2 regions of the Nonomuraea terrae genome follow, and region 2 is predicted to be linked to the other one. Evidence: predicted binding sites of a transcription regulator. Region 2 holds the regulator's gene; the other holds the start of a gene.
What was found. The regulator LexA, encoded in region 2, represses DNA repair genes until DNA is damaged. The targets are predictions, from matches to a motif close to TCGAACANNTGTTCGA.
Positions count from the first base shown of each region.

Region 1 (9,253 bases), 950 kb from region 2:
GTGGTGTCGATGCCGAGCTGCTCCGGAGAGGGCGTGCCGCTCTGGCCGGTGGGGCCCGGCGACGGCGTGGCCTTGGCGTCCTGGTCCTTCTTGGCGTCCTTCTGGCCGCCGCCGTCCTGCCCGCGCGCCGGCTGCTCGGACGGCTCAGCGGAGCCGGACGGGGCCGGCGTCGGGGCCGTCAGCGCGGAGGACAGCGCCTTGCCCGTCGGGGAGGCGCTCGGCTGGGTGCTGGCCTCCGGCGCGCCGGCCGACTGCGAGGCGGCCGGGCTCGCGGACCCCGAGGGCGAGGCCGCCGGGGTCGGAGCGGTGGTGGCGAGTTCCTGCGGGAGCTGCGTGGCTGCCATGGCCAGCACCTGGCGGAAACGCAGCTCCGCGGTGGTGGCGACCAGCTTGATGGCCTCGCCCTGCCCGACTCCCGGGATGGAGATGATGATGTTGTCGCCTGACTTGGCGACCTCCGCGTCGGAGATCCCGGTGCCGTTGACCCGGTCGCGGATGATGCTCACCGCGCGGTCGAGGATCTCGTCCGGCGGAGCCGCGTTGTTCTGGGTCACTGGTGACAGAGTCACCGTCGTGCCGCCGGCGAGGTCGAGCCCCAGCTTGGGCGTATACGCCTTCTGCAGGAACATCGTCCCGCCCAGGGCGAGGATGAGCGCCAGAAGCACGAGGAGCGTACGCCCCGGTCGGCTGTGGCTGCTGGTCGATCGGGCCACTGGTCGTCAGTTCTTTCAGATAGAGGTTTGTCGCAGAGCTTAGTCAGGACCGCTTGGTGTTGGAGTCCTGGTCCCCGTTACGCTCCACGGCGGCCTCGGACTCCGTCTTGTCCTCCTCGCCGGACCCGTCGGCGACCGGCTCGTCCGCCGGAGCGTCTCCGGGCGTCACGACCCGACCGATGGCCGCCTTGACCCAGCGGGTCTCGATCCCTGGCGCGACTTCGAGGATGACGTCCTCATTGTCCACCGCGACGACGGTAGCGAACAGGCCGGTGGTCGTCATGACGCGGGTGCCGGGCGTCAGGGAGCTCTGCATCTTGAGCGCCTCTTGCTGACGCTTGCGCTGAGGGCGGATCAGCAAGAAGTAAAACACCACCACCAGCAGAATCAGCGGCAGGATGCTAGTGAGTTGGTCCATAAGGGGCGACCTTCCAATTGTCGTACAAGGAGTTGACACCGGCCTCGCGCCGGAAATTCCGTGCGCAGCGTCGGGCCGCGCCGCATCAGCCCGTCAGCCTACACAGCCAGCCAAGCCACGGAGTGTAGGCGCTTGTTGCGAAACGCGGCAACGAGGCAGCGTTTCGGCACGCGGGGAAGTTCCCATTTTGAAACGGTTGCAACCGATCTGTGATCAGGCCAAATCGGTCGCTCCGAACGCGTCGGGAGGCGGGGCCAGTCCGAGGTGGATCCAGGCCGCCGCGGTGGCCACCCGGCCGCGCGGGGTCCTGGCCAGCAGGCCTTGGCGTACGAGGAACGGCTCGGCCACCACCTCCACCGTTTCCGGCTCCTCACCCACGGCCACGGCCAGGGTGGACAGGCCCACGGGGCCGCCGCCGAACTTTTTCAGCAACACGCCGAGCACCGCCCGGTCGAGCCGGTCGAGCCCTTCGGCGTCAACTTCGTAAAGATTCAGCGCTGCCGCCGCAATTTCGCGATTTATCACTCCATCAGCGCGTACGTCCGCAAAGTCGCGTACACGCCTCAGCAGCCGGTTGGCGATGCGGGGCGTTCCCCTGGAGCGGCGCGCGATCTCGTGGGCGCCTTCTTCGGGAAGCGTGACACCGAGCAGCCGGGCCGAACGGTAGAGCACCTGTTCGAGCTCGGCGACCTCGTAGAAGTCCATGTGGGCGGTGAAGCCGAACCGGTCGCGCAGCGGAGCCGGCAGCAGCCCGGCGCGGGTGGTGGCGCCCACCAGGGTGAAGGGCGCGATGTCGAGCGGGATGGCGGTGGCGCCCGGCCCCTTGCCGACCACGATGTCGACCCGGAAGTCCTCCATGGCGAGGTAGAGCATCTCCTCGGCGGGCCTGGCCATCCGGTGGATCTCGTCGATGAACAGCACCTCACCCTCGGTGAGGGTCGACAGGATGGCCGCGAGATCGCCGGCGCGCTCCAGCGCCGGGCCGGAGGTGATGCGGAGCGGGGCGTTCAGCTCGGCCGCGATGATCATCGCCAGGGTCGTCTTGCCCAGGCCCGGGGAGCCGTTCATCAGCACGTGGTCGGGCGGCCGCTGCCGTCGCAGCGCACTCTCCAGCACCAGGGACAGCTGCTCGCGCACGCGCCCCTGGCCGATGAACTCGCTGAGGCGCTTGGGCCGCAACGCCGCCTCGATCTGCAGCTCGTCGCCTCCGGCATCGGGCGACAGGATCTCCCGCTCAAACCCCACGCCGGCTCCTCCTTTCGCTCGCGCCACCGGCCCACTCCGTGCCACAACCCCCGCCACCCCGCCTCGCCACCCTGTCGCGAGGCGGAATGGCTCGCTTGGGCGGCAGATGCGGGTTGCCCGGGCCGGCGTGCTCGCGCGGAAGGTCAAGGGCCCCCGAGATGCCGTGCTCGGACCGAAGACCAGAGCCGCCCAAGCTGCCGTACGCGGATCGACGGTGAGGGGCACTCAGGGTGGCCCGCTCGGACGGAAGGTGGGGAGTGCCCGGGGTGGTGTGGGGAGCGGGGCGCGGGGTCATCGGATGCTCAGGGATCGCAGGGCGGCCTTGAGCAGGGCGGCGACCTGGGGCTGGCGGCCGGCGGCGAGCTCGGCGTCGGCGTCGGGCTCCACGGCGGCGATCGCCTGGTCGGCGTCCTTGCTGGAGTAGCCCAGGCCCACGAGCCCGGAGTGGACCTGATCGCGCCACGGCGCCGTGCGCCGCGCGCCGTTGAGCGCCGCGTCGAGCGCCGCCTCGGGGGTGCCGAGCCGGTCTTTCAGCTCCAGGACGATGCGCTGTGCGCCCTTCTGGCCGATGCCCGGCACCTGGGTGAGCGCTTTGAGGTCGGCGGCGGCCACGGCGGTGCGCAGCGCGTTGGGCGTGTGGACGGCGAGCATGGCCAGCGCCAGCTTGGGGCCGACCCCGCTGGCCGTCTGCAGCATCTCGAACACGACCCGCTCGTCGTCGGTGGCGAAGCCGTAGAGGGTGAGCGACTCCTCGCGGACGACCAGGGACGTGGCCAGCCGGGCGTCCTCCCCCATCCGCAACGTCGCGAGCGTGCCCGGAGTGCAGTGGACGAGGATGCCGATGCCGCCGACCTCGATCACGGCCCCGTCGGGCGCGATCGCCGTCACCTTGCCCGCCACCGACGCGATCACAGCCGCCCGCCTCCCGTCACTGCCCCTCCTGGCCCGGTCATGGTCATGCGAGTATCCCGCTCAACTGGTCTGCCCGGCGACTCCGGCGATCGGCGCGCCGGACGCGGCGCGGGCCTCACGGCCGGGCGCCCTTCCCGGTGGCCCTGGCCACTGCCTCGGCCAGGCGATGCTGGGCGCCGCCGCGCCAGACGTGGCAGATGGCCAGCGCGAGCGCGTCGGCGGCGTCGGCGGGCTTCGGCATCTCGCTCAGCCGCAGCAGGCGGGTGACCATGGCGCCGATCTGCTTCTTGTCGGCCGTGCCGCTGCCGGTGATGGCGGCCTTGACCTCCGACGGCGTGTGCAGCGCCACGGGCAGCCCGCGCCGGGCCGCGCACAGGACCGCGATGCCGGCCGCCTGGGCGGTGCCCATCACCGTGCGGACGTTGTGCTGGCTGAAGACGCGCTCCACGGCCACCGCGTCGGGCCGCACCTCGTCGAGCCAGCGCTCGATCCCGGCCTCGATGCCGACGAGCCGGGCGCCGAGCTCCTCGTCGGCGCCGGTGCGCACCACCCCGACGGCCACCATCGACAGCGGCGCCCCCGGCCGGCCCTCGACCGCGCCGAGGCCGCATCGGGTCAGCCCCGGATCGACGCCCATCACCCGCACCGGCATGCCCTCCCGCCCGCCGAACACCTGTTCGCACGAGACTCTACCCCTGCCGGGATGCCCGCGCACCGCGAATCGCCCGTCCAGCGCGGGCCTGCCGGAAGTGGCGCCTCAGAAATAGTCCAGCATGTACGGCTTGGCGGCGAAGGCCGCGTCGAGGGCCTCGTCGTAGCGGTCGTCACCGGTCATGAGCCCGCCGAGCCGCAGCGTGGCCGTCGGGACACCGGCGTACAGGGCGGAGAAGCCGTTGACGGTCAGCCGAGGGCCGGGCCCGTCGACCGGCGTGGCCGCGCCCGAGCCTCCCGCGAGCTCCAGCCGCCACGTGCCCCCGGCCCTGACCGGGTCGTCCACGGTGACGACGGCCTCGCAGGAGGCGTGGGCCGGGTAACCCCTGCGCTCGACGGCGGCGGGCACGTCGAGCACCCGGAACATCCACCGGATCTGGGCGACCTCCTCCTTCGTACGCTCGCGCAGCAGCCACAGCACCGGATCGTCGGGCGCCACGGACGCCACGACGTGGCGGGCGACGGAGGACGCGCTGCCGACCAGGGACCACAGGGCGCGCAGGGTCTCGCCCGAGCCGGCGACGAGGTTCTCGACCTCGATGTCGTCGCCCTTCCAGCGGTAGACGACGTAGCCGTCGTCGGCGAGGTAGAGGAAGTCGTCCTCGTCACCGAGCCGGACGCCCCAGATGTGCTCGTCCCAGCAGACCGGGCCGCTGGAGCGGGCGAGGGCGTGCACGCGGTGGAGCACCGACACGACCTCGGCGGCGTCGCCGGGGCCCATCCTGCGCAGCTTGACCGGCCCGGCCGGAGCGATCCTGCGCAGGTCCTCGGCGGGCAGGCGCACGGTGTGCAGCGCTCCGGCGTGCTCGTAGCCGATCCGGCGGTAGATGGCGGTGGTGGCCGGGTAGAGCGCGGACACCGCGTCGCCGAGCGCCTCCGCGCGGTCCATCACGGCCTTCATGATGAGGGTGCCGACGCCGCGGCCGCGGTCTTCCGGGTTGACCGTGACCCCGGCGACCCCCGCCATGGGCTGCGGCTTGCCGTGCCACCACTGCGTGAACCCGCGCAGCCGGGCGGCGGCGGCCAGCCGGCCGCCGTCGAACACCCCCAGGTAGCGGCCCTCGCCGAGCGCGGGCAGCACCATGCGGCGCCACTTCTCCCTGCTGTCCGCGGGTATCGGGCCGAAGGCGCGCCTGCGCGCGTCGATGACGTCGTCGAGGTCTGCTTCGGTCAGGTCGCGTATCTCCACAAGCAGTCAACCCTACGCAGCCGGGGCGGGCGAGGGCGAACCCTGCCCCGCGTCCTTGACCGTGATCGCGAGGCGGTCGAGGTAGAGCAGCTGGGCGGCCACGAGGGCGGCCAGCGCGACGGCGACCACGAGCAGCGGCGTGCCGGCGCCGACGTCCGGCGTGCGGGCGGCGTACGAGCTGAGCTGGTTGACCTGGGCGACCGGAGCGGTGAACAGCTCGGGCTGCTGGGCGACCAGCAGCGGCCACAGCAGGTCGTGGGCGTTCACGAGCGTGACGGCGCCGGTGAGGATGCCGGCCATGGGCAGCGACGGCAGGAACACGCCGCCGAAGAAGTCGCGGTCGGTGCGCTCGGCCAGCCCCTTGCACAGCAGCGTGAGCACCAGCAGGGCCGGGACGCTCACCAGCACGGGCGGGATGAGCGCGGGGAAGGTGTCGACGAGGCCGAGGTTGCGGGTGTTCTGCCAGTTGGCGACGCCGAGGACGCCCGTGCCGGCGAACAGCCACGGCGCGAACACCAGCAGCAGCCACTCGCTGCGCCGCCCCAGCGGGCGCAGGCCGCCGATGCCGAGCGCGGCCAGGTAGGCCACGCCCACCGGGACGACCGCGCCGGCGAGGGCGGGCACCCAGGTGTTGACCTGCGCGCGCAGGGTGCCCGCAGGGCTTCGCGGCGAGGCGAGCACGCCGTCGATCCAGGGCCAGGCGCACAGCAGCGCGACGGCGGCCACGACGACCAGCGCCGTCACCCCGGCGGCCACGGCCACCGGCCCGGCCGCCCGCCGCACGGGTACGGCCGGGGAGGCGTGGCCCGCGCCGGCCACCGCCTCTGCGGGCCCCGGGGGCAGGAGCTCCGCCCCGCCGGTCACGTACGGGGACGCCGGAGCGTCCTGGCCCGTCGCGGAGAACACGCCGTAGGGGCCCGCCACCGGCTGCCCGTGGGCCTGGCCGTAAGGGGACGCCGGCAGCTGGGCGGCGGCCCCGGAGGACACGCCGTACGGGCTCGGAGCTTTGTCGTGCGACGCCCACGAGGAGGCGTCGGCGGCCGCCTCGCGCGGCGTCACGGTGATGCGCAGCCGGAAGGCGACCGCGACGATCGTGGCGGCGACGCCGAGCACGGCGAGCAGAGCCCACGTGAGGGCCGCGACGGCCGCACCGGGGCCGAACTCGGCCATCCGGAAGGCGTAATCGTAGGACAGGCCCGCGAGCGTCTCTGTGGCGCGCTGAGGGCCTCCCCGGGTGAGCACCATGCCGAACGAGAACGCCTGCAGCCCCACGGCGACGACGGCGAGCGCGAGCAGCGCCCCGACGGCGAGCAGCGCGGGCCCCGGGGTGCCGCCGCGCAGGACCGGCAGGTACGCGACGAGGGCCAGCGCGCACACGACGCCGAACGTGGCCGCGGCGACGATCAGCCGCAGCGTGCCGGGGGCGGTGGCGGCCTCGCGCAGCCCGTCGGCCAGGGTGACGACGCCGGACGCGTTGGGCATCAGGCCGCGCGTCCAGGCGGCGGCGACCCCGACCGGCGAGAACGTGACGACCGCGAGCGAGAGCGCGATGCGAGCGGCCCGCCTCGGCCACGTGCCCGCGCGGTCGAGCGCCAGCGCCAGCAGCGGGCCGACCACCACGGCCACCAGCAAGGGGATCAGGGTCAGGGACAGCGTGAACCCCAGGGCCCGCCAGAACTCGCCGCCGCCGAGCAACTCGGCGTAGTTGGCCGTCCCCGCGTAGGTGCTCTCCCGCAGGACGCCGCCGCGCTGGAAACTGAGCCAGATCGTCTGACCCGTGGGCAGGACGAGCGTGATGAGCGTGCCCAGCAGCGCGGGCACGGCGAGCAGCCAGCCGAGCGCGGGAGAGGCCGAGTGTGGGGGGTTGGGGGAAGTCACGTCGCCCGACCCTACGCCGACCCGGCCCCCTCGCGCACGCCGAAAACCTGTCGGCTCGCGCGGGGCGAACAGGACCCCGGCACGCGAAGGGGCCCGGCGGACGACCGGGCCCCGGAACGTGTGCGGCGCGGGCCGTCAGTCGAGGGCGGCCAGGACCTCGTCGGAGACGTCGAAGTTGGCGAAGACGTTCTGCACGTCGTCGCTGTCCTCCAGCGCGTCGATGAGGCGGAACACCTTCTTGGCGCCCTCCTCGTCGAGCGGGACGCTCATGGTCGGCACGAAGCTGGACTCGGCCGAGTCGTAGTCGATGCCCGCGTCCTGCAGCGCCTTGCGCACCGGCACCAGGTCGCCCGCCTCGCAGATGACCTCGAACGACTCGCCGATGTCGTTGACCTCCTCGGCGCCCGCGTCGAGGACGGCCATCAGCACGGTGTCCTCGTCGAGGTCGTTCTTGGGGACGATCACGACACCCTTGCGGTTGAACATGTACGAGACGGACCCGGGGTCGGCCAGCGAGCCGCCGTTGCGGGTCAGCGCCACGCGCACCTCGGAGGCGGCGCGGTTGCGGTTGTCGGTGAGGCACTCGATGAGCACCGCGACGCCGCCGGGCGCGTAGCCCTCGTACATGATCGTCTGCCAGTCGGCGCCGCCGGCCTCGAGGCCGCCGCCGCGCTTGCGGGCCCGCTCGATGTTGTCGTTGGGCACGGAGTTCTTCTTCGCCTTGAAGATGGCGTCGAAGAGGGTGGGGTTGGCGTCCGGGTCAGGGCCACCGGTCCGGGCCGCCACTTCGATGTTCTTGATGAGCTTGGCGAACAGCTTGCCGCGCTTGGCGTCGAGCGCGGCCTTCTTGTGCTTCGTCGTCGCCCATTTGGAGTGGCCGGACATTACCTAGAGCTCCCTCACCATGTCTACGAAGTAACGGTGCACGCGGACGTCCCCGGTGAGCTCGGGGTGGAACGACGTCGCGAGCAAAGGCCCTTGACGGACCGCGACGATCCTATCCCCAGGCTCGCACCTGCCCAGCACTTCGACGTCGGCGCCGACGGATTCGACCCACGGGGCGCGGATGAAGATGGCGCGCACGCGCCCGCCGGCGAAGTCGAGATCGGACTCGAACGAGTCGACCTGGCGGCCGAAGGCGTTGCGCCTGACCACCATGTCGATGCCGCCGATGGTCTGCTGACCTGTCATGCCGTCCTCGATGCGGTCGGCCAGCATGATCATGCCGGCGCAGGAGCCGTAGGCGGGCATGCCTTCCTTGATCCGCATCCGCAGCGGCTGCAGCATGTCGAAGGTCTCGGCGAGCTTCCACATCGTGGTCGACTCCCCGCCGGGGATGACGAGGCCGTCGACCGCGTCCAGCTCGGCGGGCCGCCGCACGGCGACGGCCGTGGCGCCTGCCTCTCCGAGCATGCGCGCGTGCTCGCGCACATCGCCCTGGAGAGCGAGTACACCGATCGTGGGCACAGCCGATCCTTCCGTCCGGGTACGGGTTTCCCCAATTCAACACCAGAATGCCCCGCCATCTTCCTCCAGGAGGCCGCGTTCAGCGACCTCCGGCAGGACAGCGGACGCGGTCCGCGCTCACAGGACCACCTTCATGAAGACCGGCTTGTGGTCGGAGACGGTCACCTCCTGAGCGACGTGACACCGGCGCACGGACCCCTTCGGGGCGAACAGGTAGTCGAGTTTCTTGCCCCCGCGGGTCTCCCTGCCGGTGCGCCGCGTCCCGCGCTGGTCGCACTCCTGGTACGTCCGGTAGGCCGGGGCGACGGCGCGGCGGCCGGCGGCGCCGCCGTACCCGCTGCCGGGCGGGGCGACGTTGAGGTCGCCGCCGACGATGGTCCGGTGTCCGGGCCGGCTGGCCACCTGGAGCAGGCGCCGGATCTGCCGGGTGCGGTAGGGGGCGCCGGCCTGCCGGTCGTCGTAGGAGGACCCGACGGACAGGTGGGTGCCGCAGGCCCGGACCTTCACGGAGGAGAGGGTGGCGCAGATCGCGGCCCGCGCGACGTACCAGGGCGGGGCGGGCAGCGGGTGGGTCTCGAATGCGGCCCGCTCGCCGGCCACCGCGACCGCGATGCTCTGCGCGCCTCGCGGGCGGCCGAGCCGGTCGGGATGGCAGGCGTACGGTGTGCCGTCGTGTGAGGTCAGGCCCCACGAGCCGATCGTCCAGCTCCGGCCGGTGCG
Region 1 is NZ_JBITLL010000005.1:91,485-100,737, forward strand. Features, by position in the region: gene secD (protein translocase subunit SecD) at 1-665, opposite strand, end outside; gene yajC (preprotein translocase subunit YajC) at 757-1,131, opposite strand; gene ruvB (Holliday junction branch migration DNA helicase RuvB) at 1,345-2,376, opposite strand; gene ruvA (Holliday junction branch migration protein RuvA) at 2,668-3,288, opposite strand; gene ruvC (crossover junction endodeoxyribonuclease RuvC) at 3,404-3,934, opposite strand; gene ACIBP6_RS24135 (enhanced intracellular survival protein Eis) at 4,046-5,188, opposite strand; gene ACIBP6_RS24140 (hypothetical protein) at 5,201-7,066, opposite strand; gene ACIBP6_RS24145 (YebC/PmpR family DNA-binding transcriptional regulator) at 7,202-7,951, opposite strand; gene pdxT (pyridoxal 5'-phosphate synthase glutaminase subunit PdxT) at 7,955-8,533, opposite strand; gene ACIBP6_RS24155 (endonuclease/exonuclease/phosphatase family protein) at 8,651-9,253, opposite strand, start outside.
Region 1: a site for LexA is predicted at 3,954-3,969, ahead of ruvC (crossover junction endodeoxyribonuclease RuvC). Genes of this name have one in related genera too.

Region 2 (9,253 bases):
GCGCGGCGACCTCAACCCGGTCACCTGGCACACCCTGGCCCGTCACGGGGTCACCTGCCGCGGCCCCAAGCCCAAGGATCTCGACATCTGGAACGATCCCGAGGCCCTGGCCGCCTGGACGGACGCGAACCTCGACCACTACTGGCGCCGCCTCGTCGCCCGCGCCTCCCGCGTCGTCTCGCCGTGGGGGCTGGCCTGTTTCGGCGGGTACGCCACCGTGTGGCTGGTCACGGGCGTCTCCCGGCTGCACTATACGCTGGCGACCGGCGAGCTCACCTCCAAGACGGGCGCGGCCCTGCACGCCCTGCGGGCGTTCCCGTCGCGCTGGCACCGCGTGCTCAACGAAGCGCTGCGTCTGCGCGAAGAGGACACTGCCCTTCCGACCGCGTCGAGCCATCTGTCGGGCCTCGCCGACCACTTCGGCACCCCACGCCGATCCCTGTACGCCTCCCCCTTCGAGCGCCGCCAGGACGTCCTCGCCTTCGCCACCCACGCGATCACCGCCGCCCACACGCTCTACACGACCCGCTGACGACGCACCGCGTGACGTCGATCGGCCCCCTGCATGCGCTGCCAGACGGGTGGAGGCGTACGACTCCGCCAGGCGTACGGCCGGTCCGGGGCAGCGGTGGCATGTTCCGCGGCGCGGTCGGCTCGGTGGCCATGCCACAAGCGCAGGCCGATCACCATCGAGGTGAGCGCGACCGCGGCGCAGATCAGCACTGTGGCGGATCTGTCGGAGGCCCAGGCGATCACTGCGAGCAGCAGGACCGCGTGACCGGTGCACTCGGCTGCCGAGGGGTAGGCGATCAGCCCCCGCCGAGGAGAGGAGGGCCGGCCGCGCGGGCACGTAGGTCGTCGCGGCGAGCGGCGCCGATCCCAGCCGCGGCCACCTTGGACGCCGCGGGCCGAATCGGAATATGAGGAGCTCGGCCACCATGGTGGCGGTCAGCAACGCCCACAGGGCAATGCGGTGAATCGCGATCGACGTAGTGGTTTCCGCGTACTCGTCCCAGATCCGCGTCGTGATTCTTCCGGCGTAACGGATGTGGTGCCCAGAACGAGGCCGGTATGAAATGCCCGCCCGGCGGGCTGCCGGCGCAGTTCGCTGACGTGGTCGGGGGTGACGTCCAGGTCCTAGGGATCTCGGTCCTTCGCGGGTACCGGATCACCCGGTCGTGGGTGAGGGCGTGCTTCACGAGCTTTGAGGTCTTGGCGTCCTCGTCGGTCGTCGTTCGGGGTGGCTGACCTGGTCGACGTGGATCAGGGTCGGGCCGATCGTGTGCGGACGGGGACGTGCGTGACGGCCGAGTGAGTGCGAAGCGGGACCGGGCTTGACGAGGTGGCGGGCTGGGTTCGGGTGCGGCGTCCGACGATCGGGAGAGTGCGAATCGGGACCGGCTTGACGAGGCAGGGGGTGACTCGGGTGCGGCGTCCGACTTTGAGGTCTTGGCTTCCTCGTCGGTCGTCGTTCGGGGTGGCTGACCTGGTCGACGTGGATCAGGGTCGGGCCGATCGTGTGCGGACGGAGACGTGCGTGACGGCCGAGTGAGTGCGAAGCGGGACCGGGCTTGACGAGGTGGCGGGTGGCTTCGGGTGCGGCGTCCGACGATCGGGAGAGTGCGAATCGGGACCGGCTTGACGAGGCAAGGGGTGACTCGGGTGCGGCGTCCGACTTTGAGGTCTTGGCTTCCTCGTCGGTCGTCGTTCGGGGTGGCTGACCTGGTCGACGTGGATCAGGGTCAGGCCGATCGTGTGCGGACGGAGACGTGCGTGACGGCCGAGTGAGCGCGAAGCGGGACCGGCTTGACGAGGCGGCGGGTGACTCGGGTGGGGTGTCCGACGATCGGGAGAGTGCGCGAAGCGGGACCGAGCTTGACGAGGCAGCGGGCTGGCTTCGGGTGCGGCGTCCGACGATCGGGAGAGTGCGAATCGGGACCGGCATTCGATCTCCGGACCGGCTCCTTGGCCGGCTCAGGGCAGGCGGTCTGGGGTTCGCGTTCCAGCGGGCGAGTCGGGGTGCGCATCGAGACGTGAGAGCGAGTCGGCAGGAGGGCCGAACCGGAGATGCCTGGGGTGGCGGTGCGGCGGGTGGCCGAGCCGTGGGGTGAGAGGCGTCGCGTGCCGTGGTGGGACGGGCGCCCGGGGCCCTCTGGTGGGCGCCCGGGCCTTCGTCGCGACTAGAGGCGGCGCAGCACCGCCACGACCTTGCCCAGGACGCTGGCCTCGTCGCCCGGGATCGGCTCGTAGTTGGCGTTGTGGGGGACGAGCCAGACGTGCCCGTCCTTGCGCTTGAAGGTCTTGACCGTGGCCTCGCCGTCGATCATGGCGGCGACGATGTCACCGCTTTCGGCCACCGGCTGCTGGCGGACGACCACCCAGTCGCCGTCGGCGATGGCGGCCTCGATCATCGAGTCACCGGTGACCTGCAGGAGGAACAGCGTGCCCTCGCCGACGAGCTGCTTGGGCAGCGCGAAGACGTCTTCGACGCTCTCCTCGGCGAGGATCGGCCCACCGGCGGCGATGCGGCCCACGAGCGGGACGTAGGCGGCCGTCGGGCGGCTGACCGTGGGCTCCTCGGAGCCGGCGTCGGGGTCGACCCACATCACGGGCTCGCCGGGGAGGCGGACCTCCAGCGCGCGCGGCCGGTGGGGGTCGCGGCGCAGATAGCCCTTGCGCTGCAGCGCCGTGAGCTGGTGTGACACGCTGGACGTGCTGGTCAGCTGCACCGCCTCGCCGATCTCGCGCATGGACGGCGGATATCCGCGTTGTTGCACCGAGTCGCGGATCACTTCCAGGATCTTGCGCTGCCTGGGGGTGAGCCCCAGGGAGTCTCGTCGGCGCACCGCGAGGTCGCTGACCCCGCTTGTGTCATCCCGCTCGGTCATGCTGCTCCTCCTCGCCTGGCGGCCCGCCTCACCGGCGGACCTCCCGGTCCGTGGTCTCGATGTCGCACACAGCGACGTTATCGCTGTTGAAGATCATTCTCAAACAATTGTTCGAGTCTTCCTCGAAATCATCGCCGGTGTGGTGTACAACATCGTACGGGAGTTCGATCGACACCGTGTTCGATTTGCTGATCTTTATTTGGCCTTTTCCTCGGGTCGCACGGCAGGAGGTCATCCATGCGAACACCCTCAAATACCGATACGACCAGCGAAGACACCAATCAGCTCACCTTGCTCGCCGATGCCACCCGGAGCACTGATCGACGGGGAGACAATACGCGCGGGCGGGCCACGCTCCGCCGGAATTCAGGGAAGAGGTCGGGGTCCCGTTCGAGTGGTGAGGGAAGGGCTCATTTGCGCCTTGTCCCGCCGCCGCGTACGGGTGGTGACGACGACATGACGGTGGCGAGCCGGCGCTCCGGCCCGCGAGACGGCCCGCGAGAGCGGCCGGTCGGGGAGCGGCGGGCCGGAGAGGGGCGGCCGGGGCGCTCAGGGGAGCGGGGGCCCGGAGGGCGGGAGCACGAGGGGGGACGGTCCGGAGGGCCGGCCTCGGGGGAGCGGTGGCGGCGCGGGAAGCCGCGGTCGGAGGGGCGACGGTTCGGGGGGCAGAGACCTGGGGAGCGCCGTTCGGGAGGACGGCGGCGGCGCAGAGGGCTGCGGTTCGGCGGGCAGGGGCCCGGAGGGAATAAGGGGCGGGGACGGTCGGTTCCTCCGGTACGCCTGACCCGGCGCGGGCGGATCGTGCTGGTGATGGCCATGGCGCTGCTGTCCTTGGGCGGGTTCTGGCTCGGCACGCGTGCCGCGAGTCATGCCGATGTGCGGGTCGTGGTGACGGGTCACGCCGGAGTGCCCTGGGTGGAGGTCGAGAAGGGGGACACGCTGTGGGCGATCGCCGACGCGCTCACCGAGCGGGACGACACGGGGGCCATGGTGGAGGAGATCAAGCGTCTGAACGGCCTGCCCGACTCCCTCATCCGTTCCGGCACGCGACTCTACGTCCCGGCGAACACCGCCGCACTACGTTGACCCCCATGCCGACCTCCCATCCCGCCTTACGGATGACCTTGCTGTAGGGGCGAGACCTCACAGACGGGGACGACCTCACCTAAGGGTGTTCCGCTCAGGCGACGAGCGACGGCACGGGGAAGCAGGACGGCGCGGAAGCCGCTCGGCAGGGGTCCGCCCGGACGCCACCAGCCCAGGCTGGAGCGGGACAGGCGGGGCTGCTTCCAACCGGACCCTGCGGGAGGTCGCTTCTGCGGGGCCGATTTCGTCCGTGGGGCTGGGTTCTTGGCCGGTTCCTCTGTGGGCTCGATTCTGTCCGCGGTGTGGGAGGCCCAGACAGTGCCGGGCGGGCAGTTGCTCCCGTCCCGACAGGGCTTCTCACCATGCGGGGAGGGTTCGTCCGTGGGGCGGTTCCGGCCACGGTCCGAGATCCGGACGGCGCCGGGCGGGCACGCGTGGCGAGCGGGCTTCGCACCGTGCGGGGTGGTTTCGTGGGGCGGAGGTTCTGCGTCGTGGGAGTGCCGGACGGCGCCGGCTGGGCAGCTGCCCCTCGTACGCCGGGCGCAGGCCTCGCTCGGTCACCCGCCGACGGGACGGCCTGGGGGACGTGGCCACCCTCCTTGATCGCCCTCCATTCCTCGCCGCTTCCCTGGGGCACGGCTGCTCGCCCCGGGCGGGCTGAGGGCGGTGGGTGTGTCGGCCGTTAGGATTGTGAGGTTTGTTCACCATCGAGGTCCCGAACAACTGCTGTGACGCCCTCACCTGCGGCGGGAGCACCCGCCCAGGGACGACACGCCGGGGGCTGGTGGTGTCGGTGGGCTGATCAGCGACTTCGTGCCGATGGGGTTGCTCAACTTGCGTTCATGGTCGCACGCTTCTACGGTTGGACCACAACATCTAGTAGTTACACCGATGTAGTTCACCACACCTTGTGTTTCTGTGACCGCTCCATGGCCGGCTGTGGAGTGTGCGCGAGCGTCCCCGTAATGACGGATTTGGCGCGTGTGGTGGCCGGACGTCTTGGAGGCGAACGCGTGCACTGTCCGTTCTGTCGCCACCCTGACACCAGGGTCATCGACAGTCGCTCCACCGACGACGGGGCCGCCATCAGGCGCCGCCGCACCTGCCCCGAATGCGGGCGCAGGTTCACCACGCAGGAGACCGTTCTGCTCATGGTGAGCAAGCGCAGCGGGGTGACGGAGCCGTTCTCACGGGACAAGGTGGTCGCGGGCGTGCGACGGGCGTGCCAGGGCAGGCCGGTCAGTGAGGACTCGCTGGCGCAGCTCGGGCAGCGGGTGGAGGAGGCGATCAGGGCGAAGGGCGCGGCCGAGATCCCCTCCAACGAGGTGGGTCTGGCCATCCTCGGCCCGTTGCGCGATCTCGACGAGGTCGCCTACCTGCGGTTCGCATCGGTTTATCGCGGTTTCGAGAGCCTGGCGGACTTCGAGGCCGAGATCTCACAGTTGAAGGCGGAGAAGGGGGAGTCATGACGGAGACGGCCAGCGGTTCGGTCGCGCGCGGGGGCAAGCGTCCGCGCAAGGGGCTGAAGATGAAGCGGATCTTCACCAAGCCCGGTGTGCACCCGTATGACGAGATCAAGTGGGAGCGCCGCGACGTCGTCATGACCAACTGGCGCGACGGGTCGATCAACTTCGAGCAGCGGGGTGTCGAGTTCCCCGAGTTCTGGTCGGTCAACGCCGCCAACATCGTGACGACGAAATACTTCCGGGGGGCGGTGGGCACCCCGCAGCGTGAGTGGAGCCTGAAGCAGCTGATCGACCGGGTCGTCGGCGTCTACACCACGACGGGCCTCGAGCACGGCTACTTCGCCAGCGACGAGGACGCCGAGATCTTCGACCACGAGCTGAAGCACGCGCTGGCGCACCAGGTGTTCGCGTTCAACTCGCCGGTCTGGTTCAACGTCGGCACCAAGTCGCCGCAGCAGGTGAGCGCCTGCTTCATCCTCTCCGTGGACGACCAGATGGAGTCGATCCTGGAGTGGTACAAGGAAGAGGGCGTGATCTTCAAGGGCGGTTCCGGGTCGGGTGTCAACCTGTCCCGCATCCGTTCGTCGAAGGAGTTGTTGTCGAGCGGCGGCACGGCCAGCGGCCCGGTGTCGTTCATGCGCGGCGCCGACGCGAGCGCCGGCACCATCAAGTCCGGCGGCGCCACCCGCCGGGCGGCCAAGATGGTCGTGCTCGACGTCGACCACCCCGACATCGAGGAGTTCATCGAGACCAAGGCGCGCGAGGAGGACAAGATCCGCGCGCTGCGCGACGCCGGCTTCGACATGGACCTCGGCGGGAAAGACATCGTCAGCGTCCAGTACCAGAACGCCAACAACTCCGTCCGGGTCTCCGACGAGTTCATGCGCGCGGTGGAGAAGGGCGGCGAGTTCGGGCTCCGGGCCCGCCTGACCGGCGAGGTCATCGAGACGGTCGACGCGCGCAACCTGTTCCGCAAGATGGCCAAGGCCGCGTGGGAGTGCGCCGACCCCGGCGTCCAGTACGACGACACGATCAACGACTGGCACACCACCCCCGAGACCGGCCGCATCACCGCCAGCAACCCGTGCAGCGAGTACGTCCACCTCGACAACTCCTCCTGCAACCTGGCCAGCATCAACCTGCTGAAGTTCCTGAAGGACGACAACACCTTCAACGTCGGCGACTTCGTCAAGCTGACCGAGCTGATCATCACCGCGATGGACATCTCGATCGTGTTCGCCGACTTCCCGACGGAGAAGATCGGTGAGACGACGCGGGCCTACCGGCAGCTCGGCATCGGCTACGCCAACCTGGGCGCCCTGCTGATGGCCACGGGCCACGCGTACGACTCCGACGGCGGCCGTGCGGTGGCGGCGGCGATCACGTCGCTGATGACCGGTGTGTCCTACCGGCGCAGCGCCGAGCTGGCCGGCGTGGTCGGGCCGTACGACGGTTACGCCAGGAACGCCGAGCCGCACAAGCGCGTCATGCGCAAGCACGCCGCGGCCAACGACGACCTGCGCACGGTCGGAACCATGGACGCCAAGATCCACACCGAGGCGTCCCGCCAGTGGTCGGAGTGCCTGCGGCTCGGCGAGAAGAACGGCTACCGCAACGCCCAGGCCAGCCTGCTCGCGCCCACCGGCACGATCGGCCTGATGATGGACTGCGACACCACCGGCATCGAGCCCGACCTGGCGCTGGTCAAGTTCAAGAAGCTCGTCGGCGGCGGCTCCATGCAGATCGTCAACCAGACGATCCCGCGGGCGCTCAGGCAGCTCGGCTACCAGCAGGAGCAGATCGAGGCCATCGTCGAGTACATCGCCGAGCACAGCCACGTCGTCGACGCCCCCGGCCTGCGCCGCGAGCACTACGAGGTGTTCGACTGCGCGATGGGCGAGCGGGCGATCGCGCCCATGGGCCACGTGCGGATGATGGCGGCCACGCAGCCGTTCCTGTCCGGCGCCATCTCCAAGACGGTCAACCTGCCCGAGTCGGCCACGATCGACGACATCGAGCAGGTCTACCTGGAGGGCTGGAAGCTCGGCCTGAAGGCCCTCGCCGTCTACCGCGACAACTGCAAGGTCGGCCAGCCGCTGTCGGCGGGCGACGGCTCCAAGAAGGACACCTCCGCCAAGCAGGAGGACAAGGAGCCCGAGGTCAAGGTCATCGAGGTCAACCGGCCGACCCGGCGGCGCATGCCCAACCAGCGGCCGAGCATGACCACCCGCTTCACGGTGGGCGGCGCCAAGGGCTACATGACCGCCTCGTCCTACCCCGACGACGGCCTCGGCGAGGTCTTCCTCAAGATGTCCAAGCAGGGCTCGACCCTGGCGGGCGTCATGGACGCCTTCTCGGTGGCGATCTCCATCGGCCTGCAGTACGGCGTGCCGCTGGAGACGTACATGAGCAAGTTCGTCAACATGCGCTTCGAGCCGGCCGGCATGACGGACGACCCGGACATCCGGATGGCCACGTCGGTGATGGACTACATCTTCCGCCGCCTGGCCCTCGACCACCTGCCGTACGACGAGCGGGCCGCGCTGGGCATCTTCTCGGCGGCCGAGCGCGCGGCGCAGCAGCGCGGCGAGGACCCGGCGGCGCTGCAGGAGACGGTCGACCGTGAGGCGCTGGCCCAGTCCGCGCCCATCGAGGCCGCCCAGCCGAAGGCGGAGCAGCCGGAGGTCAAGGAGCTGACGCTGGAGAGCCACCAGCGCTTCACCGCCGACGCTCCGCTCTGCATGACCTGCGGCACGAAGATGCGCCCGGCCGGCAGCTGCTACGTCTGCGAGGGCTGCGGCTCCACCAGCGGCTGCAGCTGACCTGACGACCGGCGGCGGGGAGCCCGGCTCCCCGCCGCCGATCGCGGCCTCAGAACAGACCGGTCTCCGAACAGGGCGGGCTCAGAAGAGGCAGGCTCCGGCGACGCCTCTTTCGAGGTCGAGCAGCTGCTGCTTCGTTGCCAGACCGCCGCCGTACCCGGTGAGGTGGCCGGTGGAGCCGACGACGCGGTGGCAGGGCACGATGATGCCGATCGGGTTCTTGCCGTTGGCCAGGCCCACGGCCCGGGCCGCGCTCGGCTGCCCGATCCGGTCGGCGAGCTGACCGTAGGTGATCGTCTCGCCGTACGGGATGTCCCGCAGGGCCGCCCAGACCCGTCGCTGGAACGGCGTGCCGTCGAAGACCATGGGCAGCTCGAAGGCGGTCAGCCGCCCGTCGAAGTAGGCCCGCAGCTGCTCCACGACTTCGGTGAAAGGTTCGGGGTCGGGTTCGCCGAAGGTCTCCTCCGGAGGGCGGTGCCGCTGGCGTCGCATGTAGAGACCGACGAGGGTCCCGTCGGCGGCGACGAGGGTGAGCGGGCCGACAGGGCTGTCCACCACGGTGTGGGTCCTGTGTCCGGCCAGGGTCATCGTGCGTCCTTTCGGGGGATCATCCGGTGGGCAGGCTGTTGACGGGATGGTCGCCGGTCGCCCACAGGTACTGAACGGCGTACGCGCGCCATGGCCGCCACGCCTCGGCGCGGCGGGTGAGCGCGGCGGGGGTGACGGGCAGCCCGAGTTCGCGGGCGGCGACGCGGATGCCGAGATCGGTGGCGACGAACGCGTCGGGGTCGCCGAGGGCGCGCATCGCGATGGTCTCCACCGTCCAGGGGCCCAGTCCCGGCAACGCCGACAGCTGAGCCCGCGCTCGCCGCCAGTCGCCTCCGACGCCGAGATCGATCTCGCCGGCGGCCAGGGCGGCGACCAGCCCGGTGAGCGTGGCACGGCGCGACCGCGGCAGGGCGAGGGCCGCCGGGTCCAGGCCGGCCAGCGC
Region 2 is NZ_JBITLL010000005.1:1,036,615-1,045,867, reverse strand. Features, by position in the region: gene ACIBP6_RS28580 (nucleotidyltransferase domain-containing protein) at 1-532, shown strand, start outside; gene lexA (transcriptional repressor LexA) at 2,181-2,888, opposite strand; gene ACIBP6_RS28570 (LysM peptidoglycan-binding domain-containing protein) at 3,699-3,974, shown strand; gene nrdR (transcriptional regulator NrdR) at 4,988-5,443, shown strand; gene ACIBP6_RS28560 (vitamin B12-dependent ribonucleotide reductase) at 5,440-8,262, shown strand; gene ACIBP6_RS28555 (methylated-DNA--[protein]-cysteine S-methyltransferase) at 8,344-8,850, opposite strand; gene ACIBP6_RS28550 (AlkA N-terminal domain-containing protein) at 8,870-9,253, opposite strand, start outside.